DNA from 2 places in the Aeromicrobium sp. SP1 genome. Region 2 is predicted to be linked to the other one. Evidence: predicted binding sites of a transcription regulator. Region 2 holds the regulator's gene; the other holds the start of a gene.
What was found. Region 2 encodes HrcA, which represses chaperone genes, less so after heat shock. Its sites were predicted from a motif close to TTGGCACTCGNNNNNNNCGAGTGCCAA; they were not measured.
Positions count from the first base shown of each region.

Region 1: a site for HrcA is predicted at 3,349-3,375, ahead of groES (co-chaperone GroES). Genes of this name have one in related genera too.

Region 1 covers NZ_JBQVVK010000001.1:2,123,475-2,138,496, reverse strand. The annotation lists gene ACT26F_RS10495 (5-oxoprolinase subunit C family protein) at 1-718, opposite strand, end outside; gene ACT26F_RS10490 (5-oxoprolinase subunit B family protein) at 715-1,299, opposite strand; gene ACT26F_RS10485 (LamB/YcsF family protein) at 1,301-2,020, opposite strand; gene ACT26F_RS10480 (class I SAM-dependent methyltransferase) at 2,061-3,221, opposite strand; gene groES (co-chaperone GroES) at 3,457-3,750, shown strand; gene groL (chaperonin GroEL) at 3,769-5,373, shown strand; gene ACT26F_RS10465 (AAA family ATPase) at 5,456-7,831, shown strand; gene ACT26F_RS10460 (AurF N-oxygenase family protein) at 7,982-8,902, shown strand; gene ACT26F_RS10455 (FAD-dependent oxidoreductase) at 8,934-10,568, shown strand; gene guaB (IMP dehydrogenase) at 10,699-12,204, shown strand; gene ACT26F_RS10445 (GuaB3 family IMP dehydrogenase-related protein) at 12,240-13,337, shown strand; gene ACT26F_RS10440 (carbon-nitrogen hydrolase family protein) at 13,334-14,134, shown strand; gene ACT26F_RS10435 (GNAT family N-acetyltransferase) at 14,131-14,598, shown strand; gene ACT26F_RS10430 (succinic semialdehyde dehydrogenase) at 14,675-15,022, shown strand, end outside.
Region 2 covers NZ_JBQVVK010000001.1:1,866,791-1,881,812, forward strand. The annotation lists gene ACT26F_RS09210 (PhoH family protein) at 1-758, opposite strand, end outside; gene ACT26F_RS09215 (histidine triad nucleotide-binding protein) at 886-1,230, opposite strand; gene dnaJ (molecular chaperone DnaJ) at 1,359-2,507, opposite strand; gene hrcA (heat-inducible transcriptional repressor HrcA) at 2,526-3,542, opposite strand; gene ACT26F_RS09230 (hypothetical protein) at 3,655-4,080, shown strand; gene ACT26F_RS09235 (DUF3097 domain-containing protein) at 4,073-4,903, shown strand; gene ACT26F_RS09240 (lysylphosphatidylglycerol synthase domain-containing protein) at 4,890-5,951, opposite strand; gene ACT26F_RS09245 (arginine deiminase) at 5,944-7,203, opposite strand; gene hemW (radical SAM family heme chaperone HemW) at 7,241-8,353, opposite strand; gene ACT26F_RS09255 (AMP-dependent synthetase/ligase) at 8,394-10,223, opposite strand; gene ACT26F_RS09260 (esterase-like activity of phytase family protein) at 10,336-12,528, opposite strand; gene lepA (translation elongation factor 4) at 12,644-14,497, opposite strand; gene ACT26F_RS09270 (hypothetical protein) at 14,494-14,823, opposite strand; gene rpsT (30S ribosomal protein S20) at 15,014-15,022, shown strand, end outside.

The sequences.
Region 1 (15,022 bases), 260 kb from region 2:
GACCCGACCCGGTCACCTGGATGCTGCCGCGCACCACGGGCTCGCTCGCCAGCTCGCCCGGGCGTGAGCGCTCGAGCGCGGGACCGTCGAGCCGCACCCCGATCCGGTCCGAGACCGGATCGACCCGCCACGGTGTCGTCAGCAGGCTGTGCAGGGCCGCCGGGGTGAACCAGTCGTCGCGCGGTCCGGGAACGACGCGCGCGACGAGCTCGCCAGCGGGCAGGTAGGCCGGGAAGGTGTCGGTCGACGAACGGCCCCGATCCGGACCGGCGGCGAGCTCGGCACCGACCCCCAGCGGCGCGGGGCCGAGCGAGGCGAGCGTGTCGAACGAGCGGCTGCCCAGGACGGCGGGCCCCTCGAATCCACCCGCGATCGCCACGGTCCACCGCAGGCCCACGACGGGCGCGCCGAGTCGCAGCACCTCGCCCCGGTGCAGCGCGAGGGCCCGTCCCGCGGAGACGGGTCGTCCGTCGACGAGCACCGGACCCGTGGCACCCGTGACGGCCACGACGTGCGCCGCCGTCGCGACGAGCGCGAGGCCGCCACCGAGCGCCTCGACCACTGCGTGGTCCTCGTGGTTGCCGACGAGGGAGTTCGCCTCGCGCAGGGCGCGCCGGTCGAAGGCCCCCGACGGACCCACCCCGAGGTGGGCCAGTCCCGGTCGGCCGAGGTCCTGCACCAGCGCCAGCGGGCCGGGCTCGAGGACGCGCAGGCTCATCGGCGCACCTCCACGAAGCGGACGGTGTCGCCGGGCTGCAGCAGCGCGGGAGGCTCGCGGTCGAGGTCCCACAGCGGCGCGTCGGTCCGGCCGATCAGCTGCCAGCCGCCGGGGGAGGGCCGCGGGTAGATCCCGCTGAAGGGTCCCGCGAGGCCGACCGACCCGGGCTCGACACGTGGCCGAGGCCGCTCGAGTCGCGGGACGTGCAGGCGTGGGTCGCCGTCGGTCAGGTAGGCGAAGCCGGGTGCGAACCCGGCGAAGCCGACGGTCCAGGTCGTGCCGGTGTGGGCCGCGACGACCTCGTCGACCCCGAGTCCGCAGTGCCGTGCGACGTCCGCGAGATCCGGCCCGTCGTAGACGACCTCGATCGCGACCTCGCGTCCCGACGGCGCCGCGACGTGGCTGACGTCCGTCGCGGCGACGAGGGAACGCAGCTCCGCCGGGCGACCCCGCAGCAGGACGGTCGTCGCGCCGAGGGCGGTGGGCACCCGGTCGCGCAGGGCGGCCTGCCAACGGCGCGCCTCATCGGCGTCGTCGCAGTCGAGCAGGACGGCACGATCGCCGCAGGGCAGGACGCGCATGTCAGCTGAAGGACCGGACGCTGACGTCGGCGGACTCCAGGGCGGCGCGTACCCGCGCGAGCAGGCGCTCGGCGCCGGGGCTGTCGCTGTGGACGCAGATCGAGTCGACGGCCCCCAGCAGGGAGAGTGCCTGGGCCGCCGCCGCGTCGGGGTCGGTCAGCACGGCGCCGGGCCGGTCGCGGGGGACGAGCCCGCCCTCGTCGTCGTACGCCCGGTCGGCGAAGCCCTCGCGGACGATCGGGACCCCCTCGGCCTCGGCGAACCGCAGCGCGAGCGACGTGGGCATGCCCACGAGGGACAGCGGAGCGGCGTCGACGAGCATCGCCTCGACCATCGCGGCGGCCTGGCCCTCGTCGTGGGAGATCCGGTGGTAGAGCGCGCCGTGCGGCTTGACGTAGGTGACGATGCCGCCGACCGCGTCCGCCAGCTCGGTCAGGTGGTCGACCTGCCGGCGCACCTCCTCGGTGAGGTCACGAGGAGGCAGGTCCACGGCACGCCGACCGAAGCCCTCGCGGTCGCGGTAGCCGACCTGCGCGCCGATCGCGACGCCGTGCTCGACGGCGGCCGCGCACGTCGCGCGGATCAGGTCGTCGTCGCCGGCGTACGCGCCGCAGCACACGTTCGCGCTCGTGACGAGTCCGAGCAGCCGCTCGTCCTCGCCGGACCGCCAGCGCTCGGCCGACTCGCCGAGGTCCGCGTTGAGGTCGACTCGCCCGCCCATGGCCCGACCGTACCGCGATCACGCGCGGCACTGGTCGCTCTCAGCGGAGCGGGCGGACGAGAAACGCGGCGCCCTCGCCCGCGGCGCGGGTGAGCACCACGGTGGCGGTGATCGCGCCCTTTAGCCCGAGACGGCGGACCAGCTGCTCCGGGACGACGTCGACCCCGCGCTTCTTGACCGTCAGCGTGCCGACGTCGCGGGCCCGGAGGGCGGCCTTGAGCGGCTTCTCGCGGAACGGCAGCTCCTCGACCACCTCGAAGCACCGGCCGAGAGGGCCGTCGTACGCCGTGTCGGTGGTGACCCACGCGATGTGCGGATCGAGCAGTCGTCCGCCGAGGTCCTGCGCCAGCTCGGCCACGAGCCCGGCGCGGATCACCGCGTCGTCGGGCTCGACGAGGTGCGACAGCGGCGTGCCGACCTCGGCGACCTCGCCTCGCGACGTCAGCGTCGCCCCGGCGGGCAGGACCGTCGCGCGCCGGGTCGCCTCGAGGTCGAAGCCCGCGCCCCACAGGCACGCCTCGACCAGGTTGCCGCCGTCGCTGACCCACTCGGGCTGCACGCCCGGCGACACGGCGTCGTGCGCGATCCCGGGCATGACCTTGGCCAGCGCACGCCCCCGCAGCAGGTCGGTCACGAACTCCCACGAGGGGACGAGGCCGTCGAGACCGAACGTCCGTCCGCGCCCGTCGCGTCGCGCGGGATCGACGAAGGCGACCTCGGCGTCCGCGATCGCGGCCGTCGTCGCGTCGCCGACCTCGACCGTGCCGCGGAGGCCGAGGGCGTCGAGGTTCGCTCGCGCGATCGCAGCGCGCACGGGGTCCTGCTCGATGCCGCGCACGGCCAGACCGGCCTGCGCGCACGCGACGAGGTCGCCCCCGATGCCGCAGCCGAGGTCGGCGACTGCGGTCGCGCCGAGCTCCGCGAGGCGCTGGGCGCGGTGGGCCGCGACCGGCCGGCGCGTCGCCTGCTCCAGCGCGTCGTGGGTGAAGTACATGCGTGCGGCATCGGCGCCGAACTTGGCCGCGGCCTTGCCGCGCAGGTGGTTCTGGGTCACGGCGGCGGCCACGAGGTCGACGGGATGGTCGCGCCGCAGCCGGGTGCCCAGCGCGAGGTCGGACTCGATCCCGGCCCGCTCGTGGACCTCGGCCAGCAGCGCCTGTCCTACGGGGCCCAGCAACTGCTCGAAGGTCGCAACGTCCACGAGGGCAGTCTGTCAGCGACGACCACCACCGGGGATCCTGACGAGGGCGAAGCCCGAGTGGGCGGGCCCGGCGGAGCTCTGCGGAGCCGGAATCGAGCGCGAAGCGAAGCGAGCGCGTCCCGCCCAGTTAGCAGTCTGTTGGGTCGAGTGCCAGCCGGTGCTACGCTGACGACTGGCACTCTGACGTCACGAGTGCCAGACGTTCTTTCACCCATCCGAAAGGGGAGGTCGACCAGTGTCGGTCACCATCAAGCCGCTCGAAGATCGCATCGTCATCAAGGCCGCGGAGGCCGAGCAGACCACCGCGTCGGGGCTCGTCATCCCCGACACCGCCAAGGAGAAGCCGCAGGAGGGCGAGGTCGTCGCCGTGGGCCCCGGTCGCGTCAGCGACTCCGGTGAGCGCATCCCCGTCGACGTGGCCGTCGGCGATCGCGTGCTCTTCAGCAAGTACGGCGGCACCGAGGTCAAGCACGGCGGCGCCGATTACCTGATCCTCAACGCCCGCGACGTCCTCGCGGTCCTGGCCTGATCGGCGGCTGGAGCACCCATGCCCAAGATCCTGGAATTCGACGAGAGCGCTCGTCGCGCCCTCGAGCGCGGTGTCGACAAGCTCGCCGACACCGTCAAGGTGACCCTCGGCCCGAAGGGCCGCTACGTGGTCCTCGACAAGAAGTGGGGCGCCCCGACCATCACGAACGACGGTGTCTCCGTCGCCCGTGAGATCGAGCTCGATGACCCCTTCGAGAACCTTGGCGCGCAGCTGGCCAAGGAGGTCGCCACCAAGACCAACGACATCGCCGGTGACGGCACGACCACCGCCACGGTGCTCGCGCAGGCCATGGTCCACGAGGGCCTGCGGGCCGTCGCGGCCGGTGCCAACCCGGTCGGCCTCAAGAAGGGCATCGAGGCGGCCGTCGAGGCCGTGACCAACGAGCTGCACGTGCGGGCTCGTGAGGTGGCCTCGGTCTCCGACATGGCCGCCGTCGCCACGGTCTCGAGCCGTGACGCCGTGATCGGCGAGCTCATCGCCGAGGCGTTCGACAAGGTCGGCAAGGACGGTGTCATCACCGTCGAGGAGTCCAACACCATGGGCACCGACCTCGAGTTCACCGAGGGCATGCAGTTCGACAAGGGCTACCTGTCGCCGTACATGGTCACCGACACCGAGCGCATGGAGGCCGTCCTCGACGATCCCTACATCCTCGTCAACCAGGGCAAGATCTCGGCCATCGCCGACCTCCTGCCGCTGCTGGAGAAGGTCGTCCAGTCCGGCAAGAACCTGTTCATCATCGCCGAGGACGTCGACGGCGAGGCGCTCTCGACGATCGTCGTGAACAAGATCCGCGGCACGTTCACCTCCGTGGCGGTCAAGGCTCCGGCCTTCGGCGACCGTCGCAAGGCGATGCTGCAGGACATCGCGACCCTGACCGGCGCGACCGTCGTCACCCCCGACGTCGGCCTCAAGCTGGACCAGGTCGGCCTCGAGGTGCTCGGCACGGCGCGTCGCGTCGTCGTCACGAAGGACGACACGACGATCATCGACGGCGGCGGCGACACGGCCGAGGTCGAGGGCCGCGTGGCCCAGATCAAGGCCGAGTTCGAGCAGACCGACTCCGAGTGGGACCGCGAGAAGCTGCAGGAGCGGCTCGCCAAGCTGGCCGGTGGCGTGTGCGTCATCCAGGTCGGCGCGGCCACCGAGGTCGAGCTCAAGGAGAAGAAGCACCGCATCGAGGACGCCGTCTCGGCGACCCGCGCGGCCATCGAGGAGGGCATCGTCCCCGGTGGCGGCTCGGCCCTCGTGCACGCCGTCGGCGTGCTGGACAAGGACCTGAACCTGTCCGGCGACGAGGCCCTCGGCGTTCGCATCGTCCGCAAGGGCGCCGACGCCCCGCTGGAGTGGATCGCCCGCAACGGCGGCGTCTCCGGCGAGGTCGTCGTGGCCAAGGTCCGCGAGTCCGGTGAGGGCTACAACGCGGCCACGGACGAGTACGGTGACCTGCTCGCGCAGGGCATCCTCGACCCGGTCAAGGTGACCCGGTCGGCGCTCGCGAACGCGGCGTCGATCGCGGCCATGCTGCTCACCACCGAGACGCTCGTGGTGGACAAGCCGGCCGACGACGAGGGCGACGCCCACGCCGGTCACAACCACTGACCGACCACCGTCACACGAAGACCCCGGACTCCGGTCCGGGGTCTTCGTGCGTCCCGGGACCACCAGATAGCCTTCCCGCGACATGAGCCTCACGATCACGGCCGAGTTCGAGCGTGCGCGGGGCGTCCTCGACTCGGGCGGCCACCTGTTCCTCACGGGCAAGGCCGGCACGGGCAAGTCGACGCTGATCCGGCACTTCATGGCCGGGACGGACCGTCGCGTCGTCGTGGTGGCGCCGACCGGCATCGCGGCCCTCAACGTCGAGGGCTTCACGATCCATCGGCTGTTCTCGTTCCGGACGACGACATCGCTGGAGGACGTGCGCTCGGGCGACTACCGCCCGATGCGGTTCGCGCGGACGCTCAAGTCCCTGCAGACCTTGATCGTCGACGAGGCGTCGATGGTGCGGGCCGATCTGTTCGACATGCTCGCCGCCGCCCTGGAGCGGTTCGGCCCGCGGCCCGGGACGCCGTTCGGCGGCGTGCAGGTCGTCCTCGTCGGCGACCTGTTGCAACTGCCGCCGGTGGTCGAGGACTCGCTGACGTCGCACTTCGCCGGGCACTACGAGACGCCGTACTTCTTCTCGGCGCACGCCTTCGACCGGGCGGCTTTCCCGACGGTCGCGCTGACCACGGTGTTCCGCCAGCTCGGTGACGAGCGGCTCACCGGACTGCTCAACGCCGTGCGCGAGGGCGTGCTGCTCGACCACGCCCAGGCGGACCTGAACGCGCGGGTCGATCCGGACTTCGAGCCGCCGGACGACGAGCTGTGGCTGACCCTCGCTCCCTCGAACCGGATCGTCACGGCGCGCAACCGGCAGCGCCTCGAGCAGCTCCCGGGCGAGGTCGTGGAGAGCGTCGCCGTCGAGTCCGGGGACCTCTCGCTGTTCGACGCCCCGACCGATCGCGTGCTCGCGTTCAAGGTGGGCGCGCAGATCATGATGCTGTCGAACGACTCGGGCGACCGGTGGGTCAACGGGACGCTGGGCCGGGTGAGCGGTGTCGAGCGGGTGGACGGGGACCTCGAGGTCGAGGTCGAGTTCGGCGACGGCAGCACCGCGACGGTGGGGCCGTTCGCGTGGGACGTCCTGCGTCCGGTCGTCGAGGACGGCCGGATGACCAGCGAGGTCGTCGGCACCTACACGCAGCTGCCGTTCAAGCTGGCGTGGGCGATCACGATCCACAAGAGCCAGGGCCAGACGCTGGAGCGGCTCGTCGTCGACCTCACCGGCGGCGTCTTCGCCGCGGGCCAGGCCTACGTCGCGCTGAGCCGCGCCACGACGCTGGACGGACTCGTCCTGAAGCGACCGATCGAGCCGCGGCACCTGCGCACGGACCGTCGGATCGTCCGCTACCTGCACGAGTCGACCGATCTCGCCGGCCCGACCCGGTTCTGCGCCCTGGCGATCTCGTGCGTCGGCGACGAGGGCACGTTCTCGCGCCCGCGCCCCGTCGAGCTCGCGGTGGCCTTCGACGACGGCACGGCGATCAGCACGCTCGTGAACCCCGAGCGCGATCTGGCCGACGCCCGCTCCGCCTATGCGATCACGGCCGACGACGTGCTGCTCGCACCGACGTTGCCCGAGGCGTGGGCGACGCTCGCACCGCTGCTGGAGGGTCTCACGCCCGTGGGGATCGGTGTCGACGAGGAGTTGGGCAAGGTCGACTTCGAGCTCAAGCGACTGAAGCGGGTGCTGCCGATGCCGTTGGGCGTCGACGTGCCGGCCTCCTCGCTGATCGACACGGAGCGCAGGGCGTGGCGGTCGACGCACGCCCTGGACAGCGCTCGCGCTGCCCTCGCCGCGCACGACCGGCTCGGGGACGCGCTGGGCACCGGCACCCCGTTCGCGCTCGCGGGACTCGTCGAGGACGCCCCCGGCTACCTGCTGACCCGCGACGGCGACGCCGAGACACCGCACTCCGAGGCGATGCCGACCCTGTCGGCGGTCGCCGAGGTCGGCCGCACGATCGGTCGCCTCCTGCTCGACGGCGCCGAGGTCGGCGACCTGCCCGCCGCTCCGCGCGACGGGGCGGGCCGGGTGGCCGGCGCCGCGGTGGCCGAACGGCTGGCCACCGTGGCCACGAGGGCGTCCCGGCTCTCGCCCGAGCTCCTGGTGCGCCTGCGGAGGGTCGAGCAGTGGCTCGGGGTCGCCTTCGCCGAGGACGTGGTGGCGGCCGCCGCAGATCCCGAGGTGGGGGAGATCCTCGTGGCGGGTGCGAGGGTGTGCTTCACGGGCTCAGCGATCGGTCCGGACGGCCGGGTCTGGAGCCGGGAGGACATGACCCGGCTCGCCGTCGAGCACGGGTTGCTGCCCGTGAACAGCGTCACGAAGACCCGCTGCGACGTCCTCGTCGTCGCCGAGGTCGGCACGCAGTCGGGCAAGGCCCGCAAGGCCAAGGAGTACGGCACGCCGGTGCTGGCCGCCGACGAGTTCTTCGCGTGGGCCGCCACGGACTAGGGCCGCACGCGGGCTGTGGCCTGAGTGCTCTCCTGTGACTTCTGTGGTGAAGCGCGGCGAGGCGTCATCGAGTGTTTCGAATCTCGTGACGCAAGTCACGCCGTATGTTACATTCCGAATGTCACATCGTTTCCGTCCGAGGAGTCCGCCATGACCGTCATCGACGATCGCGCCGCCGTCGAGTTCCGCCAGTCCATCGACAAGGGCACCGAACTGGAGCGTCTTCTGGAGTCGTCCGCCGTCCTGTCGTACGACCCGGACCGCGAGATCGACTGGGCCAAGCCCCTGGACGAGAAGAAGTACGGCCTCAACCCGGAGTGGTCGACGCTCTACGGCACCGACCTGTGGGACCGGATGACCGAGGACCAGCGCCGCGACCTGACGCGCCACGAGGTCGGCTCGATCATGAGCACCGGCATCTGGTTCGAGACGATGCTGCAGTCGATGGTGCTGCGCTCGCAGTACTCGGCCGACTACGGCGACCCTGAGTTCCGCTTCGCGCTCACCGAGATCGCCGACGAGTGCCGCCACTCGCTCATGTTCAGCAAGACGTGCTCCAAGATGGGCGTCCCGCACTACCGCCCGCGCCGGCTCTTCCACGAGCTTGCCCGCGCCTTCCGCACGATCGCCCCGCCGGAGCAGTGCTACGCCGCGATCCTCGTCGCCGAGGAGGTCCTCGACATCATGCAGCGCGACTGGATGCGCGGCGAGAGCGTGCTCGAGGAGGTGCGCACCACCTCGAAGATCCACGTCGTCGAGGAGGCGCGCCACATGAAGTTCGCGCGCATGGAGATCATCGACCACCTCGCCGGCAAGTCGAAGGTCCGCCGTCACCTCGGCGCGATGATCACGTCGATCGTCGCCGCGATCATCGTCGAGTCGCTCGTCAACGACGACGTGTACGCCAACGTCGGCCTCGACCCGCGGGAGGCGAAGGAGGCGGCGAAGGGCAACGTCCACCACCAGAACCTCATGCGGATGAGCTGCGTGCACCTCATGGACTTCCTGTCCGAGGCCCAGCTGCTGACTCCCACGTCGATGCGGATCTACCGCACCGTCCACATGCTCTGAGGCCACGGAAGACTCTCGGGAAGCCTGAACCATGGCCTACGCAATCACCCAGTCCTGCTGCAAGGACGCCTCGTGCGTCTCGGTGTGCCCCGTCGACTGCATCCACCCGACGCCCGACGAGCCGGACTTCGGCACCGCCGACATCCTCTACGTCGACCCGCGGTCCTGCATCGACTGCGGCGCGTGCACCGATGCGTGTCCGGTGTCGTCGCCGAAGTCGATCGACCTCCTGCGCGGCGCGGAGCAGGTCTTCGCGCAGCTCAACGCGGAGTACTACGAGCGACGACCCGAGCGACTGAACCCCCAGACGCACACGTGGGACGACATGGGCGGCGACCTGGTGCGGCCGCTGACGGTCGCGATCGTCGGCACAGGTCCGGCGGCCTCCTACGCGGCGCGACAGCTGCTGTTGTCGACCGACGCGAAGATCACGATGATCGACAAGCTGCCCGTCCCCGGCGGCCTCGTCCGTGGGGGCGTCGCGCCCGACCACATGGAGACGAAGCAGTTCCAGAGCCTGTTCGACTGGGCGTTCAAGCACCCGCGCACGAAGGTGCTGATGAACGTCGAGGTCGGTCGTGACATCACCCACGAGCAGGTCCTGCAGCACCATGACGTCGTGATCTACGGCGTCGGCGCCCGCCTCGACCGCGAGCTCGGCGTCCCCGGCGAGCAGACGCCGGGCGTGTACCCGGCGCCCGACGTCGTCGGTTGGTACAACGGCGCCCTCGACGTGCCGGCCGACGGCATCCGGGTCGAGGGCGACCGGGTCGTGATCGTGGGCAACGGCAACGTGGCCCTCGACCTGGCCCGGCTCCTGCTGGAGGACCCCGAGGTGCTGGCTCGCACCGACATGGCCGACCACGCGCTCGCCGCCTTCCGCGGGCTCAACGTGCGCGAGGTCGTGCTGCTCGGTCGCCGTGGCCCTTCCGCGGCCGCCTTCACCCGGCCCGAGCTGCTCATGATGCCCGCGGGGATCGACGTCGTCGTCGCGCGCGACGACGCGACCGAGGCCGAGTTCGCCGTGGCCGCGCCCGAGAGCAACGCCGAGGTGCTCGCCGCACTGCCGCTGCTCGACGTCGACCTCACGGTCGCGCCGGCGGGCAACCGTCGGCTCGTCTTCGCGTTCGGTCGCCAGGTCGTGGCGGTCGAGGGCGACGACCGGGTCGAGGCCGTGCAGGTCGCGCCGACAGGCGTGGCCGACGAGGCCGTCACGGTGCCGTGCGGCACGCTGATCCGCTCCACCGGCCATCGCGGAGCCCCGATCCCGGGGCTGCCGTTCGACGAGGCCACGGCCACCGTCCCGAACGACCACGGACGCGTCATCGACCCCGTCACCGGGCAGCCCGTGCCGGGCACGTACGTCGTCGGCTGGATCAAGCGCGGCGCCAACGGCGGCATCGGCGCCAACCGGACGTGTGCGCACGAGACGATCGCGTCGCTCGTGGCCGACGCGAACGCCGACCTGGTCCCGCACGCGCCCCGGCGACGTGCCACGTTCGGGCCGTTCGTGCGCGGTCGCGTCGACCACGTCGTCGGCCGCCGCCGCATGCTCGCGATCGAGAAGGCCGAGGAGAAGCGCGGCCGCAAGCAGGGCCGCCCGCGGGTCAAGTTCGAGTCCGTCGACGAGATGCTCAAGGTCAGCGCGGCCACCTCGGTCCACTGACGCGTGATCTCGATACGCCGTCTCGCCCCGAGCCCTCGGTGATCGAGTAGCTCGCGAGCGGAGCGAGCGGCGTATCGAGATCACATCCGCCGGGTTCGGAAGTGGCGAATCGCGCCGGTAGACTCGGGCCATGGTGGGCATCCCCGACAAGTTCGCTGATCTCGGTCTGACCTACGACGACGTCCTGCTGCTTCCCGGCGAGACCGACGTCATCCCCAGCGAGGTCGACACGACGACTCGATTGACGCGCGAGATCTCGCTGCGGATCCCGCTGCTGTCGGCGGCGATGGACACCGTCACCGAGTCGCGGATGGCGATCGCGATGGCCCGCGAGGGCGGCATCGGCATCCTGCACCGCAACCTCTCGACCGAGGACCAGGCGTACCAGGTCGACCTCGTCAAGCGGACCCAGACGGGCATGATCGCCAACCCCGTCACGATCGGCCCGAAGGCCACCCTGGAGGAGCTCGACGAGCGCTGCGGCGAGTACCGCGTCTCGGGCCTTCCGGTCGTCGACGAGGACGACACGCTGCTGGGCATCATCACGAACCGCGACCTGCGCTTCACCCCGGTGAAGGAGTGGGCCACGACCTACGTCGGCGACGTCATGACGCCCATGCCGCTGATCACCGGACCCGTCGGCATCTCGCGCGAGGACGCCTCGTCGCTGCTGCGCCAGCACAAGCGTGAGCGGCTGCCGATCGTCGACGACGAGGGCAAGCTGCAGGGCCTCATCACGGTCAAGGACTTCGTCAAGTCCGAGCAGTTCCCGCTGGCCAGCAAGGACGCCTCCGGCCGCCTGCTCGTCGGCGCCGGCGTCGGCTTCTTCGGCGACGCCTTCGACCGCGCCGGCCGGCTCATGGAGGCCGGGGTCGACGTGCTCGTCGTCGACACCGCCCACGGCCACGCCCGCGCGCTGCTCGACATGGTCCGCCGACTCAAGGCCGACTCCGCCTTCGACGGCGTCCAGATCATCGGCGGCAACATCGCCACCCGCGCCGGGGCCCAGGCGCTCGTCGACGCGGGGGTCGACGCGGTCAAGGTCGGCGTCGGGCCGGGCTCGATCTGCACCACCCGCGTGGTCGCCGGTGTCGGCGTCCCGCAGATCTCGGCGGTGTACGAGGCCTCGCTCGCCGCGGGTCCGGCCAACGTGCCGGTCATCGCCGACGGCGGCCTGCAGTACTCCGGCGACATCGCCAAGGCGCTCGTCGCGGGAGCCGAGTCCGTCATGGTCGGCTCGCTGCTGGCCGGCTGCGAGGAGAGCCCGGGCGAGCTGATCTTCGTCTCGGGCAAGCAGTACAAGAGCTACCGGGGCATGGGCTCGGTCGGCGCGATGGCCTCGCGCGGCAAGAAGTCGTACTCGCGGGACCGCTACTTCCAGGCCGACGTCACGAGCGACGACAAGATCGTGCCCGAGGGCATCGAGGGTCGTGTCGCCTACCGCGGTCCGCTCTCGACGGTCTCCCACCAGCTCATCGGCGGCCTGCACCAGTCGATGTTCTACGTCGGTGCGCACACGATCCCGCAGCTGCGCGAGAACGGCCGCTTCGTCCGGATCACCGCCGCGGGCCTCAAGGAGAGCCACCCGCACGACATCCAGATGACCGTCGAGGCACCGAACTACACGATCCTCTGACGTCGGGACGCCCCGATAGGCTGTCCGGCGTGAGCATCGACATCGGGTTGTCCAAGCGCGGCCGCCAGGGGTACCACTTCGACGACATCGCGATCGTGCCCAGCCGGCGCACGCGCGACCCCGAGGAGGTCTCGACGCACTGGCAGATCGACGCCTACCGGTTCGACCTGCCGATCGTGGCGGCCCCCATGGACTCGGTCATGAGTCCCGAGACCGCGATCGCGCTCGGCCGCTTCGGTGGCCTCGGCGTGCTGAACCTCGAGGGCCTGTGGACGCGCTACGAGGACCCGCGCCCCCTGCTGGACGAGATCGCGGCGATCGAGCCGGCCGCCGTCACGACGCGGCTGCAGCAGATCTACGCCGAGCCGATCAAGGCCGAGCTCATCACCGAGCGGCTGCGCGAGATCCGCGAGGCCGGGGTCACGGTGGCGGGCTCGCTGTCGCCGGGCCAGACGAAGCGCTTCGCCGACACCGTCGTGAAAGCCGGCGTCGACCTGTTCGTCATCCGCGGCACGACCGTCTCGGCCGAGCACGTCTCGGGCAACGCCGAGCCGCTCAACCTCAAGCAGTTCATCTACGAGCTCGACGTCCCGGTCATCGTGGGCGGTTGCGCCACCCACCAGGCCGCACTGCACCTCATGCGCACCGGCGCGGCCGGCGTGCTCGTCGGCTTCGGCGGCGGTGCCACCCACACGACGCGCAGCGTGCTCGGCGTCTCGGTGCCGATGGCCTCGGCCGTGTCCGACGTCGCCGCGGCCCGCCGCGACTACCTCGACGAGTCCGGCGGCCGCTACGTGCACGTCATCGCCGACGGCTCGATCGGCCGCAGCGGCGATCTCGCGAAGGCCTTCGCCTGCGGCGCCGACGCCGTCATGATCGGCTCGCCGTTCGCGCGCGCGACCGACGCCCCCGGTCACGGCTTCCACTGGGGTGCCGAGGCCTGGCACGGCGACCTGCCGCGGGGAGAACGGGTCGAGATCGGCACGGTCGGCCCTCTCGAGGAGGTGCTGTTCGGTCCCTCACGGGTGCCCGACGGCACGATGAACCTCGTCGGTGCGCTGCGCCGGGCGATGGCCACGACCGGCTACACCGACCTCAAGGAGTTCCAGCGGATCGAGGTCGTGGTCGGGTGACGCTCACGGTCGCGACGGGTCAGTTCGCCTCGGCGGGGGACGTCGAGGCCGACATCGCCACGGTGGTCCGCGCGATCGGGCAGGCGGCCGGCGCGCAGTTGCTCGTGATGCCCGAACTGTTCCTCGGCGGGTACCGGATGCCGCCGGTGGTCGTCGGCGAGACCGACCCACGCCTGCGGGTCATCGAGGACGCCGCGGCACGGGCCGGCATGGTCGTCCTCGTGGGTGCCTGTCTCGACGGGCCCGACGGCTTCACGATCTCGACCCTGGCCTTCGGACGGGATCGGCCGTGGCGGGTCTACGACAAGCAGAATCCGTGCGACGACGAGAGCGACCACATCGTGCCCGGCACGGCCGGCATCGTCCTCGAGGTCCCCACGCCGTCGGGCTCGGCGTGGTCCGTGGGCCTGTCGATCTGTTACGACGGCTGCTTCCCCGAGCACGCGAGGTCGCTCGCCCTCGCCGGTGCCGAGGTGTACGCCGCCTCGGTCGCGTACCTCGCCGGCAGCGCCCACCGACGCGAGCTGTACTACCGGGCCCGCGCCCTCGAGAACGGCATGTACACGGTCGTCAGTGGCATCACCGGATCATTGGCCGGCAACGAGTTCGACGGCGGCAGCGCGGTGTACGACCCCGAGGGCCGCGTGCTCGCCGAAGTCCCGTCGACGGGCTCGGACGGCGCCGCGGGGGAGGGGGTTGCGATGGCGACGCTCGACCGGCCGCTGCTCAAGGCGACGCGAGCGCGGCACCCGATGCTCGCGGACCTGCGCGAGCCGGCTCCGGTCGTCCGCCGGTGAGCGCCGAGATCGTCGAGGTCGACTTCCTCGACCCGCGTGCCGTCGCGCTGCGCGCCTCGATGGTCGACGAGATGAGCCGGCTCTACGACCGGCCACGCAACGTCGCGGGCTCGGAGGACATCGATCCCGCGTCGGTCATCACGTGTCTGCTGGTGCTCGAGGGGGAGCGGCCCGTGGGCACGGCATCGCTGCGGCACCTGGGCGACCTCGTCGAGGTCAAGCGCATGTTCCTGCTGCCCGAGACGCGAGGATCGGGTCTCGCGGCACGACTGCTCGGTGCCGTGGAGGCCCGCGCGGCCGAGGTGACCGATCGCGTCGTGCTGCACACGGGAGAGCGCCAGAGCGCCGCGATCGCCCTGTACGAGCGGTCCGGCTACCGGCCGATCGCGATCTATCCTCCGTACGACCGGGTGCCCGAGTCGCTGTGCTTCGCAAAGCGGCTCCCGTCCCCGACGAGTCCCTGAGGCCCCTAGCGCACGCGTCACCGCCGTTTACGGAATCTGACATGACGCGTGTCACATAGGGGGTATCCTGTCGACCATGCCTGATGCCGCCCAGATCACCGTCGCCCCGTCGCGGGCGTCCGCCCTCATCGCCGGCATTCGCGCCACGGGCACCGAGACCCGCACCACGGTCTCGCCCCTGAGTGGTGCGGACGTCGCCGTCGTGCCCGTGTCGACCGAGCAGGACGTGCTCGACGCGTTCGCCGCCGCGCGGGTCGCCCAGACCCAGTGGGCACGCACGCCCCTGCGCACCCGCAAGAAGGCGCTGCTGCGGCTGCACGACCTGATCCTCAAGCACCAGGACGAGCTGCTCGACCTGATCCAGCTCGAGTCGGGCAAGGCCCGCTCCCACGCCTTCGACGAGGTGCTGCACACGGCGCTGACC
Region 2 (15,022 bases):
GTCAGGAACATCTTCATCTGCTCGGCCGTCGTGTTCTGCGCCTCGTCGAGGATGATGAACGCGTCGTTCAGGGTCCGTCCGCGCATGTAGGCCAGCGGCGCGACCTCGATCACGCCGGACGTGAGCAGCTTGGGGATCGACTCGGGATCGAGCATGTCGTGCAGCGCGTCGTACAGGGGGCGCAGGTAGGGGTCGATCTTCTCGCTGAGGGTGCCGGGCAGGTAGCCGAGCCGCTCCCCCGCCTCGACCGCGGGCCGGGTCAGGATGATGCGCGTGACCTCCTTGGCCTGCAGCGCCTGCACGGCCTTGGCCATCGCGAGGTAGGTCTTGCCGGTGCCAGCCGGGCCGATGCCGAACACGATCGTGTGCTGGTCGATCGCGTCGACGTACTTCTTCTGGTTGAGCGTCTTGGGTCGGATCGTGCGGCCGCGGCTGGACAGGATGTTGAGGCTCAGGACGTCCGCGGGACGCTCCTGCGTCTCGGCGCGGAGCATCGCGATGGAGCGTTCGACCGTCTCGGCGGTGAGCGCCTGGCCCGTGCGGACGATCGTCACGAGCTCGTCGACCAGTCGCTCGACCAGGGCCGCCTCGGCCGGGTCGCCGGTCACCGTGACCTCGTTGCCTCGCGCGTGGATCTGCGCCTCGAACGAGGACTCCATGAGCCGCAGGAACTCGTCCGCGGGACCGAAGAGGGACACGAGCGGGATCGAGACGGGGATCGAGAAGGTGTGCCGCGCCGCGGTGGAGTCGTCAGTCATATGCCGTCGATTCTACCGGCTGCGCGCGAGTGGGGGGTGGGGTGACGGTTTACCACGGTCCCTTGGTTCGTCCAGTCCTACCTCGGTGAATTCACCGAGGGAGGAGCGGAAGTGCCAAGGGAGGTACTCAGGCGAGGAAGAGTTTCGAGACGTCGACCCCGGCCAGCACGTGGGCATGGGCATGGAAGACGGTCTGGCCGGCGTTCGCGCCGGTGTTGAAGACGAGGTTGTAGTCCTCGTAACCCTCCTGGGTGGCGATCACGCGCGTCTGCGCGAGCAGCTCGGCCGCGATCGCCGGCTCGGCGGTGGCGAGCGCCGCGACATCGCGTTCGTGCACCCTGGGGACGACGAGCACGTGCACCGGAGCCTTGGGGTTGATGTCGCGGAAGGCGATCGTGTGCTCGGTCTCGGCGACGATCTCCGCCGGGATCTCGCCCGCGACGATCTTGCAGAAGATGCAGTCAGCAGCCATGCGCCGACTCTAGCGACCTGCAGCCGCCGTCCTCCCCCGGCACTTCCTGTCCTCCCTCGGTGAGTTCACCGAGGGAGGAGGGGACGAACCAAGGGACCGTGGTAAACCGGCACCCGCGCGGGCCCGGCCTACTTGAAGGCGTCGCGGATGCGGCCGAAGACGGAGCGGGAGGAGTGGCCGAGCACGGGGTCGGGGTGCTCCTCGTCGCGGGCGACGGCGAGCTTCTCCAGCAGTTCGCGCTGCTCGTCGTCGAGGTCGCGAGGAGTCTCGACGACGACCTGGACCGTGAGGTCGCCGCGGCCCGAGCCGCGCAGGCGCTGGACGCCGTGGCCACGGGCCACGACGGTCTCGCCCGACTGGGTGCCGGCGGGGATGTCGATGCCGACGGTCTGGTCGAGACCCTCGAGGTCGGTGCGCTCGGCGTCGAGCGTCGGCAGGTCGATGCGGGTGCCGAGCGCCGCGGCGGTCATCGGCACCGTGACCTGGCAGACGAGCGAGTCGCCGTGCCGCGTGAACACGGGGTGGCCGGCCACCTTGATCTCGATGTAGAGGTCTCCCGCCGGGCCACCGCCCGCGCCGACCTCGCCCTCGCCGGCCAACTGGATCCGGTTGCCGTCGTCGACACCGGCGGGCACGTTCACCTGGAGGCTGCGACGCGAGCGGACGCGGCCCTCGCCGGCGCACTCACGGCACGGGTCGGGGATCACGGTGCCGTAGCCGTGGCACGTCGGGCACGGCCGCGACGTGCGGATGTCGCCGAGCAGCGACCGCTGGACGTGCTGGACGTTGCCGTGACCGTGGCACGTGCTGCACGTGACCGGCTCGGAGCCTGCGTTCGCACCCGTGCCGTGGCACACGTCGCACGTGACGGCCGTGTCGACCTTGATCTCGCGCGTGATGCCGAAGGCGGCCTCGGCGAGGCTGATCGAGAGCCGCAGGAGGGCGTCCTGACCGCGCTGCGTGCGCGGGCGCGGACCACGGCCCTGCGTCTGGCCGAAGAACGCGTCCATGATGTCGTCGAAGCTGAAGCCCTGGCCGAAGCCGCCGCCCATGCCGCCGGCCGACAGCGGATCGCCGCCGCGGTCGTAGACCGAGCGCTTCTGCGGGTCCGACAGCACCTCGTAGGCCGTCGTGACCTCCTTGAAGCGGTCGGACGCGTCCGGCGCGTCGTTGACGTCCGGGTGCAGCTGGCGGGCCAGTCGGCGGTACGCCTTCTTCATCTCCTCGGGAGTCGCCTCCCGGGACACGCCCAACAGCTCGTAGTAGTCCTGTGCCATGTACCTTCCCAGGTCCTCTCAGCCGTGCCCGACGATGCGGCCGACGTAGCGGGCGACCGCGCCGACGGCGGCCATCGTGGCGGGGTAGTCCATGCGGGTCGGGCCCACGGTGCCGAGGTGGGCGAGCGACTCGCCGTCGGACCCGTAGGCGCTGGAGACGACCGCGGTCCCCACAAGATTCTCGTGCCCCGTCTCGAGGCCGATCCGCACGCGCGGGCCGGTGGTGGCCTCGCCGAGCAGGTGCAGCAGCACGACCTGCTCCTCCATCGCCTCCAGCACGGGCCGGATCGCGGTGTCGAAGTCGGCGCCGAAGCGCGCCAGGTTCGCGGTGCCGCCGACCGCGATGCGCTCGTCGGAGCGCTCGTTGGAGAACGTGTTGACGAGCGTCGTGACGATCGCGGAGACGACGGGGCGGTCGTCGGCCTCGAAGGTCTCGATCAGCTCGGCCAGGCGCATCGACGCCTCGGGCAGGCGCTCGCCCAGCGTCGCGCGCACGATGCGCGACTTGAGGTCGGCCAGCAGCTGCTCGCCGGGCGTCGAGACGAGCTCGACGATGCGCTGCTCGACCCGTCCACTGCTCGTGATGACGACCACGAGGACGCGCGCCCCGTCCAGTCCGACCAGCTCGACGTGGCGCACGGTGGAGCGCGTCAGCGAGGGGTACTGGACGATCGCGACCTGGTTCGTCAGCTGGGCGAGGATCTTGACGCTGCGCATGACGACGTCGTCGACGTCGACCGCACCGGACAGGAAGGTCTCGATCGCGCGGCGCTCGGCCGGCGAGAGGGACTTGACCTCGGCCAGCCGGTCGACGAACAGCCGGTAGCCCTTGTCGGTCGGGATCCGGCCGGCGCTCGTGTGCGGGGCGGTGATGTAGCCCTCGTCCTCGAGCGCGCTCATGTCGTTGCGGATCGTGGCCGACGAGACACCGAGCTGGTGCCGCTCGAGCAGGGCCCGCGATCCCACCGGCTCCTGCGTCGCGACGTAGTCCTCGACGATGGCGCGCAGCACGTTCAGGCGGCGGTCCTCGGTCATGAGGCACCTCCTGGGTCTCGTCGGGGGGTCTGGCACTCGCCGTGGTCAAGTGCCAGTCTACCGACCGGTGTGGCTTCGCTCGCCGTCACGACCCCCGTGAAAGCCTGTCGGGGTGAGTGAGGTCTCCGTGCGCCCCGACGGCGCGATCGAGGTCAGCGACGGGGACGACGTCCTCGTCTACACCCCCTACGCGGTCACGGGGCCCGACGGCACGACGATCGCGCACGAGTCGCGCGGCGGTGCGATGGTGTCGGTCTGGGCCACCTCCGTGGGCGATGCCTTCGTCGAGGTCTCGCACCTGGGCCACGGACCGGAGGGTGGCGAGCTCGTCATGGTCGTCACCCGGCCCGGCCAGTCCCCCGTCGTGGCGCTCGGCGCGCTCGTCGGCGACGACGTGCCCGACACGGTCCCGGAGTCGTGGCCCACGGCAGTCGACCTCGCGGTCGGCCTCATCGTGGACGAGACGATCGACAGCGGCACGCGCGACGACGTCGAGGCCTTCCACCAGCGGCTGCTCGGGGTGTTCTTCGGTGGCTGATCGCTACGGCTCGGACGTCCTCTCCGGTGACTGGCGTCGCCCCGCCCGCGGCCGCTCGACCGAGCAGGCCGCCGATCCGGGTCTCGTCGTCGAGGAGGCCACGACGGGCTTCGTCGGCGAGGTCATGCGGGTCGAGCGCGACCTCGGCACCGTCGAGCTGGAGGACCGCCACCTCACCCGCAAGGTCTTTCCCCTCGGACCCGGCTTCCTCGTGGAGGGCCGGCCGGTCGTCCTCGTGGCACCGACTCCGAAGGGTCCGGCGGCACCGACGCGCACGGCCTCCGGCTCGCGCGTCGCGGCTGACACCCGGGCGAGAGTCGCACTGCCCAGCCGGATCTTCGTCGAGGGCCGTCACGACGCCGAGCTGGTCGAGAAGGTCTGGGGTGACGACCTGCGCGCCGAGGGCGTCGCGGTCGAGTACCTCGGCGGCATCGACGACCTCGAGCAGGTCGTGCGCGAGTTCGCTCCGACGCGCGAACGGCGGCTCGGCGTCCTGGTCGACCACCTCGTGCCCGGTTCGAAGGAGTCCCGGATCGCCGCGGCGATCACGAACCCGCACGCCCTCGTCGTGGGTCACCCCTTCGTGGACGTGTGGCAGTCCGTCAAGCCCGACCGCCTCGGCGTCGCCGCGTGGCCCGTGATCCCCCGCGGCACCGAGTGGAAGCACGGCGTGTGCGCGGCCTTCGGCTGGCCGCACGCCGACCAGGCGGACATCGCCCGGGCGTGGAAGCACATCCTCGGCCGCGTCGGGTCGTGGACCGACCTCGAGCCGGCGTTCCTGGGCCGCGTCGAGGAACTGATCGACTTCGTCACCCAGCCGTAGACGAGGGACGGCGCGCCAGCTGCCACTTCCACAGGCCGACCGACATGAGCCCGAGCACGATCGGACCCAGGATCGTGACGACGCGCCACACGACGAACCCGGCAAGCAATGCGGCCTCGTCGGCACCCGCGTCGATCGCGAGCAGCGTGGCCACCACCACGGCGTCGAGGATGCCCAGCCCCGAGAACGGGAACAGCGTCAGCGGGTAGGCCACGAGGAACGCCACGAGCACGTCGATCGCAGGGACCTCGGTCGCGGTCACCCCGACGAAGCGGATCGACATGACGATCAGGGCCGCGTCGACGACGACCATCGCGACGAGGGCCAGCAGTGAGCGCGGCAGGGCCCGAGGCACCCGGTCGACCACTCGGCCCCGGAAGTCGGTGGCCCAGGCCGACCACCCGTCGGGATCGACCGTGGGGCGGATCCGGACGGCGAACCGGCCCAGTCGCCGCGCGAGCCCGACCGTGAACGCCTCGCCGCGGAACGCCAGCCAGACGACCGTGAGCAGTGCGACGCTGACCGTTCCGCTCACGACGGCAGGCACGAACTCGCCGAGGTGGAACGTGCCCAGCAGAAGCATCACGAGCACGCCGAGCAGCGGCGCCCCGAAGCGCACGACGTAGAACGACAGCGTGTTCATGACGGTGCCGGCCAGACCCGACGTCGACGGGATCCCCCACGACGTGAACATCGCGAGCCGCATGACGATGTCCGACGGCGGCGGGGCGACGGTCGTCATGAGGATCGCCGCCTGGTCGTTCTGCATCGCCCGGAACGGCGTGCAGCCGGGGATGAACAGGGCCAGCGGCATGGCGTTGAGGAACTGCCGGAGCAGCAGGACGACGACGAGCAGCGCGAACTGCCACCACTCGAGCCGGCCGATCGCATCGGCGACCTTGGCCCAGTCGACGTCGCCGAGCAGCCCTCGGATGACCAGCACGATGACGACCACGAGGACCGCGATCAGCGCCAGCCGGACCCATCGGCGCTTCGGCTCGGGCGCCGGCTCGAGCGGCCCGCCGAGGTCAGGGGCGTCCTCAGTCATCGAGCGGGTCTCGGATGATCGGACAGGTCATGCAGTGGCCGCCACCGCGACCGCGACCCAGCTCGGCGCCGACGATCTCGACGACCTCCACGCCCGCATCGCGCAGCAGCGCATTGGTGGGGGTGTTCCGGTCGTACGCGAACACGACCCCCGGCGAGGTCGTCACGACGTTGTTCGCGTCGTCCCACTGCTGGCGCTCCGAGTCGTAGGAGTCGCCGCCGGTCTCCACGACGCGCAGGTCGCGCAGGCCCAGCTCGCGCGCGACGACCGTGAGGAACCCGTCCTGCTCGGCCGTGACGTCGAGGCCGCCGTCGTCGCCGGGACGCAGCGTGTACGTGCGGATCGCCCCGACGATCTCGGGGTAGATCGTGACGAGGTCGCGATCGGCGAACGTGAACACCGTGTCGAGGTGCATGGCCGCGCGCAGCCGCGGCAGGCCCGCCACGACGACGACGTGGGCGGTCCCGGTGTCGAACAGGACCTTGGCCACCTGGGTCACGGCCTGCCGGGAGGTGCGCTCGCCCATGCCGATCAGCACGACGCCGTTCCCGGGCACCATGACGTCGCCGCCCTCGATCGACGCCGCGCCCCACTCCAGCTCCGGGTCGCCCCACCAGACCGTCGAGCCGACGAACTGCGGATGGAAGTCGTACACGGCCTTCATCAGCATCGTCTCGTCGTGACGGGCCGGCCAGAAGAGCGGATTGAGCGTCAGACCCGACCCGATCCAGCACGTCGTGTCGCGCGTGTAGAGCGTGTTCGGCAACGGAGGCATGAGGTACTCGTGGCCGCCCTGGGCGTTGCGGACGAGGTCGTCCATCCCCGCACTCAGCTCGTGCGGCAGGTCGTGGGTCGTCATCCCGCCCAGCAGGTAGCGCGCGAGCCGGGCGTCGGGCAGCTCGTCGAGGAACGAGCGGGTCTCGTCCACGAGGCCCAGGCCGACCTCGTTCGCCACGATCTTGCGGTCGAGCAGCCACGACCTCGCCTCGGGGATCGCCATGGTCTCGGCGAGCACCTCGTGCAGCTCGAGCACCTCGGTGCCGCGATCGCGCATCGCATCGACGAACTCGCGGTGGTGCTCCTGCGCCTTCTCGACCCACAGGACGTCGTCGAACAGCAGCTCGTCGCAGTTCGACGGGGTGAGGCGCTCGTGCGCCAGCCCGGGCGCACAGACCAGCACCTTGCGCAGACGGCCGACCTCGGAATGGACGCCGTACGCTGCGGAGGGCAGCTCGGCTGCGTCGCCGGTCATGGCCCGAACGTATCCCCTCCGGGTCCCGCCGTGCGCGCTACTCGCCGACGACCTCGAGCACGACGCGGTCGGCCATGAGCCGGCCGGTCCGCGTGAGAACCATGCGGTCGCCCGCCGCCTCGAGCCAGCCGGCCGCGACGAGTGGGGCCACGTCGCCGAGCAGCCGGGTCTCGATGCCCTCGGCCAGTCGGATGCGCAGCATGACGTCCTCGAGGCGTCGGGCCTCGGCGTCCGGCCGCTCGCCGTCGGCCCGAGGCGACTCGCCCGCCGCGAGGCGCTGGGCGTACGCGGCGGGGTGCTTCACGTTCCACCAGCGCTCGCCGTCGACGAACGAGTGGGCGCCGGGCCCGATCCCCCACCACTGGCCGCCGTTCCAGTAGCCGATGTTGTGGCGGCACTGCGCCGCGTCGTTCGTGGCCCAGTTCGACAGCTCGTACCAGCGCAGGCCGCCCGCCGCGAGCAGGTCGTCGGCGAGCAGGTACTTGTCGGCCGTCTCGTCGTCGTCGGGCATGACGACCTCGCCGCGACGGACCTTGCGGGCGAAGGCCGTGCCGTCCTCGACGATCAGGGCGTAGGCGCTGACGTGGTCGGGCTCCATCGCGAGGGCGTCCTCGACGGTGCGCCGCCAGTCGTCCACCGACTCGGTCGGCGACCCGTAGATGAGGTCGAGGCTGACCTGCTCGAACCCGGCCTCGCGCGCCCACGCGACGGCGCGCGGCACGTTCTCGGGGTCGTGCGTGCGGTCCAGGACCCGCAGCACGTGCGGCACCGCCGACTGCATGCCGAACGAGATCCGAGTGAAGCCGCCGGCCCGCAGCTCGGCGAGCGAGGCGGGGGTGACGCTGTCGGGATTGGCCTCGGTCGTGACCTCGGCGCCGGGCGCCAGTCCGAGCCGGTCGTCGACCGCCCTCAGGAAGCGCACGAGGTCCGCCGACGCGAGCTGGGTCGGCGTGCCGCCACCGACGAAGACCGTGTCGACCGTCCGCTCCGGCACGAGCTCGAGCTCGCCGAGGGCCGCGTCGATGTAGGTCGCGCGGGACGCGCCCGAGACCTCGGGTCCGCCGAGGTCGTCGGCCGTGTACGTGTTGAAGTCGCAGTAGCCGCACCGCACGGAGCAGAACGGCACGTGCAGGTAGATGCCGAACGCCACCCTCCCAGCCTAGGAGGGTGGCGTTCGCGGCGGTCGGCGGTCAGGCGTAGAAGCCCTCGAGGATCTCTCGGTGGTTCTCCTCCACGACCCGACGCTTGACCTTGAGGCTGGGCGTGATCTCGCCGGACTCGACTGTGAGGTCGTGGTCCAGGACCTTCCACTTCTTGATGGTCTCCCAGCGGTTCAGCTTGCTGTTGAGCTCCTCGACGTCCTTGGCGATCTGCGCCTGCATCGCGTCGGACGAGACGACCTCGGCGTACGACTTGCCGCCCATGCCGTGGCCCTCGGCCCACAGCGCGACCGCGTCAGGATCGAGCGTGATGAGCGCCGAGCAGAAGTTGCGCTCGTTGCCGTGCACGATCATCTGGCTGGCCAGCGGGCAGACCGCCTTGAACGTGCCCTCGATGTGCGACGGCGCCACGTACTTGCCGCCGGACGTCTTGAACAGGTCCTTCTTGCGGTCGGTGATCCGCAGGAAGCCCTCGGCGTCGAGCTCGCCGATGTCGCCCGTCGCGAGCCAGCCGTCCTCGGTCAGCGCGGACGCCGACTCGGACTCGAGGTTGTGGTAGCCGAGCATGACGCCGGGACCCTTGATGAGGATCTCGCCGTCCTCGGCGATCTTGAGCTCGGTGCCGGGGAACGCCTGGCCGACCGTGCCGATCCGGAAGTCGTCAGGATGGTTGACGACCGATCCCGCGGAGGTCTCGGTCAGGCCGTAGCCCTCGAGGATCAGGACGCCGGCGGCATGGAACCACTCGGCGATGTCCGTCGACAGGGCGGCCGCGCCGGAGATGAAGAACCGCACCCGACCGCCGAAGCGCTCGCGGACCTTCGTGAAGACGAGCTTGTCGGCGACCGCGTGCTGGAGCTTCAGCGGCAGCGGCACGGAGCGACCCGCGCGCTCGAGCCGCGAGACCTTGAGGCCGACGCCCTCGGCCCAGCGGAAGAGCTTCAGCTTGGGGCCGCCCTCCTCCTCCATCATGCCGACGATGCGGCCGTAGGCCTTCTCGAAGATGCGCGGTGCCGCGCCCATGAAGGTCGGCTTCACGACCGCGAGGTTGTCGACGATCTTGGGCACGCGGCCGTCGACGGCGCACGGGAACCCGACCGCCAGCTGCGTCGTCATGAGGACCTTGCCGAACGAGTGCGCCATCGGCAGCCAGCGGAACTCCAGGTCGTCGATCGACATGATGCCCTGGGCCGCGGTGGCCGTGCCCTCGTACGTCCAGCCGCCGTGCGTCAGCCGGACGCCCTTCGGGCGGCCCGTCGTGCCGGACGTGTAGATCAAGGTGGCGAGCGACTCCGGCGTCGTGGCCGCGACCCGGTCGCGGACGACGGACGGCTCGTCGGCGAGCCGCTGCTCACCGAGCAGGACGAGGTCGTCCAGCGAGATCACCCAGTCGCCGTCGGCCTCGCCGTCGTAGACGACGACCTTCTCGACGCTCGGCAGCTCGGACCGCTTCTCGCGCAGCTTGGCGACCTGCTCGTCGTCCTCGGCGAAGACCACCCGGCTGTCGGAGTCGGCCAGGATGTAGGCCACGTCGTCGGCCACCGAGCTGGGGTAGACGGTCGTCGTCGCGGCACCGGCGGCATTGATCGCCAGGTCGGACAGGATCCACTCGATGCGCGTGCCCGACGCGATCGCGACGCGCTCCTCGGGCTCGATGCCCAGGGCGACGAGGCCCGCGGCGATCTTCGTGACGCGGTCACCGGTCTCGGACCAGGTGATCGAGTGCCACGTCTCGTTCTCGTCGGGGAAGCGGAACGCCTCGCGGGGTCCGGACTTCTCGACGCGGTCGTAGAACATCTCGCCCACGTTGCGGGGTCGGTTCTCGATGAGTTTGAGCTGGTCGGCGGTGGCGACGGCCATGAAATGTTCTCCCGGGGACGGTCGGAGGAAGGATGTGATGGCCGTCACCCTACCGGGCGGTAGGTGGGTCCCACCACGGTTTTCCCGCGGCCGGACCCACCCACCATCGGTGTCAGCCCGCGACCGCGGCCGCCCCGAGGTCGGGATCATCGGTGAAGAACCCGTCCATTCCGGCCGCGAGGAAGGCCCGGATCTCCCCGACGAGATCGCCCACCGCATTCGGGTCGTCGCTGCTGCGGTACTCGGCGGGCAGGAAGGTGTTCTCGCGCCGGAACGTCCAGCCGTGCACCGTCAGCCCACGGCGGTGCGCGTCGCGGATGACGGAGGTCGGCTCGCTCAACCGGTTGTCGGCCGTGCGCGGGATCATCACGTTCTTGCACAGGCCCACGCCGTCCGCGTACCGATCGATCGCCGCGAGTCCGTCGGGGGTCACCAGATCGGCGTAGGTGCGCGGATCGCCGGCGGCGACGAGGTCGTACGGCGCTCCGCTGCAGTCGACCAGCTGCACGATCCGGTTCCGGCTGAGCCGGTGCAGCTCGCGCAGGTTCTGCGTCTCGAAGCTCTGCAGGAACACGCGGTCGTCTCGGTGGTCCAGCCCCGCCTCGCCGAGCGCCCTCACGAGCGGCTCCTCCAGCGACAGGCCGACCGAGTCGAAGTACGTCGGATGCTTGGTCTCCGGGTAGACCCCGACCGTGCGGCCGTCGCACGTGCGCGACCGCCGGGCCAGGTCCAGCACCTCGTCGAGCGTCGGCACCGGGTACAGCCCGTCGAACGCCGCGTTCCCGGGCCGCGTGCCGGGGATCCGCTCCTTGGCGCGCAGCGTCCGTAGCTCGGCGAGGGTGAAGTCCTCGGTGAACCACCCGGTGATGGCCCGGCCGTCGATCGTCCTGGTCGCCCGGCGACTCGCGAACTCCGGCTTGTCGGCCACGTTCGTCGTGCCGCCGATCTCGTTCTCGTGCCGGGCGACCAGGACCCCGTCCTTCGTCGCGACGAGGTCCGGCTCGATGAAGTCGGCGCACTGGCGGATCGCGAGCGCGTACGAGGCGAGCGTGTGCTCCGGCCGGTAGCCCGAGGCCCCCCGGTGGGCGATGACGGTCTCACCGGTCCCGGCGACCCGCTCGCGTCGCAGGTCGATGATGTCGATCTCGGTGTCGTCCGGCGTGCCCGGCACGCGGGCGTCGTTGCCCGGGTAGTTGTTGTCGTTCGCGATGAGCAGGCGGCCGTCCTTCAACTGCACGATCGTCTCGAAGGACTGCACCGGCAGCGAGAACGGGTCCCCCGTCCCGTAGCCGTCGCCGGCGCCGATCCCGCTCGGATTCGCGATCTTCAACGCGTCGAGCACCAGCTCCTTCTCGACGAATCCGCTGCGGTCCCGGTGGTCGAGGTCGACCCGGTAGACCTTCTTGGTCACGGCCTGGTCGCCCTCGAAGTCGTCGCGCTCGGCGACGAGCAGCTCGTGCCGACCGACCGTGAAGGCGTCGGCCACGAGGTTGGCGTCGGTGTCGACCTCGTACGCCCACGTCGCGCCGGTGTACCGGTTCCTGACCGTGTCGAACTCGTGGATCCAGCGGCGCCGCTTCTGGGTGTCGTCGTTCAGCGCTCCCTCCAGCACCGGATAGAGGTACCGGCCGTCGCGGCTGCCGGCCATCGCCTCGAAGCCCTTCGAGTTCGGCAGGTTCGCCGTCCCGCTCAGGTGCGGGTTCGAGGGCGACTGCACCCCCGGCAGCGGCACGGGCGTGTCCAGCAGCACGCCCGTGGCGCTGACGTGCAGCAGGAACGGGCCGAACTCCTCACCGATCCAGAACGAGCCGTCGGGCGCCCGCACGATCGACTCGACGTCGAAGTCGGCGCCGGTCAGCAGGCGGTCCTTCGTGTCCCCGTTGACGATCGGGAACCCGGCCTTGCGACGGGGGTCGCGCAACGAGACGAACCGGTCGACGCGGATCCGGCCGGTGCCGCCCTTCGCGGTCTGCCACTGCGGGGTGACGCGGTAGATCCGCAGCAGGAAGTCGTTGGAGTTCGCCTTGGCTCCGAAGCCGTTGTCGGGCAGTCCCCAGAAACTGCCGTCGCCGTTGTCGATCACGGCGGAGAAGCCCGGGATCACCTGGCCGGCGAACGGACCCTGCCGACCGTTGGCGGCCGTGGCCTTCGCCCCCGACGGCGGCCCGGCCTCGAGGTGGTCGGCCGACAACGTCGCTCGCGCCACGAGGGTCGGCACGGTGACGGTTCTGGTGCGGGGTTCGTGACCCCGGGCCGCGTGGGCCGGGGTCATGGTGCCGGCGCACACGGCACCGGCGGCGATCATGGTGAGCAGAGTCCGGGCTGCTCGTCCCCCGATTCGAGTCATGCCACCGACGCAATCGGACCAGCCCGACCTCCCGGCCAGCGCAGGGTGAAGGGTGGGTGAAGTTTCCTGGTGGTCAGGTGACCCGGGACTCGCCCGTCGAGAGTGCCGCGATGAAGGCTTCCTGGGGGACCTCGACGCGGCCGACCATCTTCATCCGCTTCTTGCCCTCCTTCTGCTTCTCCAGCAGCTTGCGCTTGCGGCTGATGTCGCCGCCGTAGCACTTGGCGAGGACATCCTTGCGCAGGGCACGGATGTTCTCGCGGGCGATGATGCGGGCGCCGATCGCGGCCTGGATCGGGACCTCGAACTGCTGGCGCGGGATGAGTTCCTTGAGCTTGCCGGCCAGCGCCACGCCGTAGGCGTAGGCATTGTCGCGGTGCACGATCGAGCTGAAGGCGTCGACGGGCTCGCCCTGCAGCAGGATGTCGACCTTGACGAGGTCCGCGGCCTGTTCGCCGGCGACCTCGTAGTTGAGCGAGGCGTAGCCCTTCGTGCGCGACTTCAGCGCGTCGAAGAAGTCGAACATGATCTCGCCCATCGGCAGCGTGTAGCGGATCTCGACTCGGTCCTCGGACAGGTAGTCCATGCCCTCGAGCACGCCGCGGCGGGCCTGGCACAGCTCCATGATCGCGCCGATGTAGTCCGACGGAGCCAGGATCGTGGCCTTGACGAACGGCTCGTAGACCTTGTCGATCTTGCCGTCGGGGTACTCGCTGGGGTTCGTGACGACGATCTCGGAGCGGTCCTCCATCACGACGCGGTAGATCACGTTCGGGGCGGTCGAGATGAGGTCGAGGTTGAACTCGCGCTCGAGCCGCTCACGGACGATCTCCAGGTGCAGCAGCCCGAGGAAGCCGATGCGGAAGCCGAAGCCCAGCGCGCCGGACGACTCGGGCTCGAACTGCAGGGCGGCGTCGTTGAGCTGGAGCTTCTCCAGCGCGTCGCGCAGGGTCGGGAAGTCGTCGCCGTCGATCGGGTAGAGCCCCGCGAACACCATGGGGTTCGGATGGGCGTACCCACCCAGAGGTTCGGTGGCGGGCCTGACGCTGGAGGTCACCGTGTCGCCCACGCGCGACTGGCGCACCTCCTTCACGCCGGTGATGAGGTAGCCGACCTCGCCGACGCCGAGGTGGTCCTCCTTGAGCGGCTCGGGGCTGATGACGCCGACCTCGAGCATCTCGTGCACGGAGGCCGTCGACATCATCTTGATCTTGTCGCGGTGGCTGAGCTTGCCGTCGAACACCCGGACGTAGGTGACGACGCCGCGGTACGTGTCGTAGACCGAGTCGAAGATCAGCGCGCGCGGCGGGGCGTCGGGGTCGCCGGACGGCGGCGGGACGTCGTCGACGATCTTGTTCAGCAGCGCCTCGACGCCCTGACCGGTCTTGGCCGAGACGCGCAGGACCTCGTCGGGGTCACCGCCGATGATGTGCGCGATCTCCTCGGCGAACTTCTCCGGCTGCGCGCCGGGCAGGTCGATCTTGTTGAGCACCGGGATGATGTGCAGGTCCGCGTCGAGCGCGAGGTAGAGGTTGGCCAGCGTCTGGGCCTCGATGCCCTGTGCCGCGTCGACCAGCAGGATCGCGCCCTCGCACGCGGCGAGGGACCGGCTGACCTCATACGTGAAGTCGACGTGGCCGGGGGTGTCGATCATGTTGAGCACGTACGCCGTGCCCGCGTCGTCGCCGTCGCTCTTCACGAAGGGCATCCGCACGGCCTGGCTCTTGATCGTGATGCCCCGCTCGCGCTCGATGTCCATGCGGTCGAGGTACTGCGCGCGGGCGGCCCGCTCGTCGACGACGCCGGTCAGCTGCAGCATGCGGTCGGCGAGCGTCGACTTGCCGTGGTCGATGTGCGCGATGATGCAGAAGTTGCGCAGGACCGCCGGGGGCGTCGCGCCCGGACGCGGAGCCTTCGTCGGGCTCACCACAGCACGGCGATCAGGATGTTGGCGGTGACCAGCACGAAGGTCGCACGGGCCAGCGGCGTCGGCTGGGGCTTGCGCTCGGCGATGAAGGCGACCACCGTCGCGACGAGCGCGATCACCAGCTTGGTGGTGATCTTGGCGTAGTCGTAGTCGCGCAGGTCGGCGGCCGAGCCGATCCCGACGAGGGCGACGCCCACGACCAGGGCCGTGGCGATCGCGTGGAACGCGCCCTTGCGGATGGTGGAGCCGATGGGATCGGTCAGCACCAGAGCACCGATCCAGCACAGGACATGGATGGCGACGAGGACGGAATACAGCACGCTCACGGGCCAATCCTAGGTGGCGGTGCCGGACTGCCGGGCGGCGCGGGCCGGGCCGGCACACGATTTGAGGAGCCACCGCCCGCACTGGTAGCATTGACGATTGCGTGTCCCGCCCAGCGATCGACGGGCGTGGGCGCGACCAAACTCTTTGCAGGACACATTCACCGCAGAACGAAGAAAGAACAGGTTTGCCGTGGCGAAC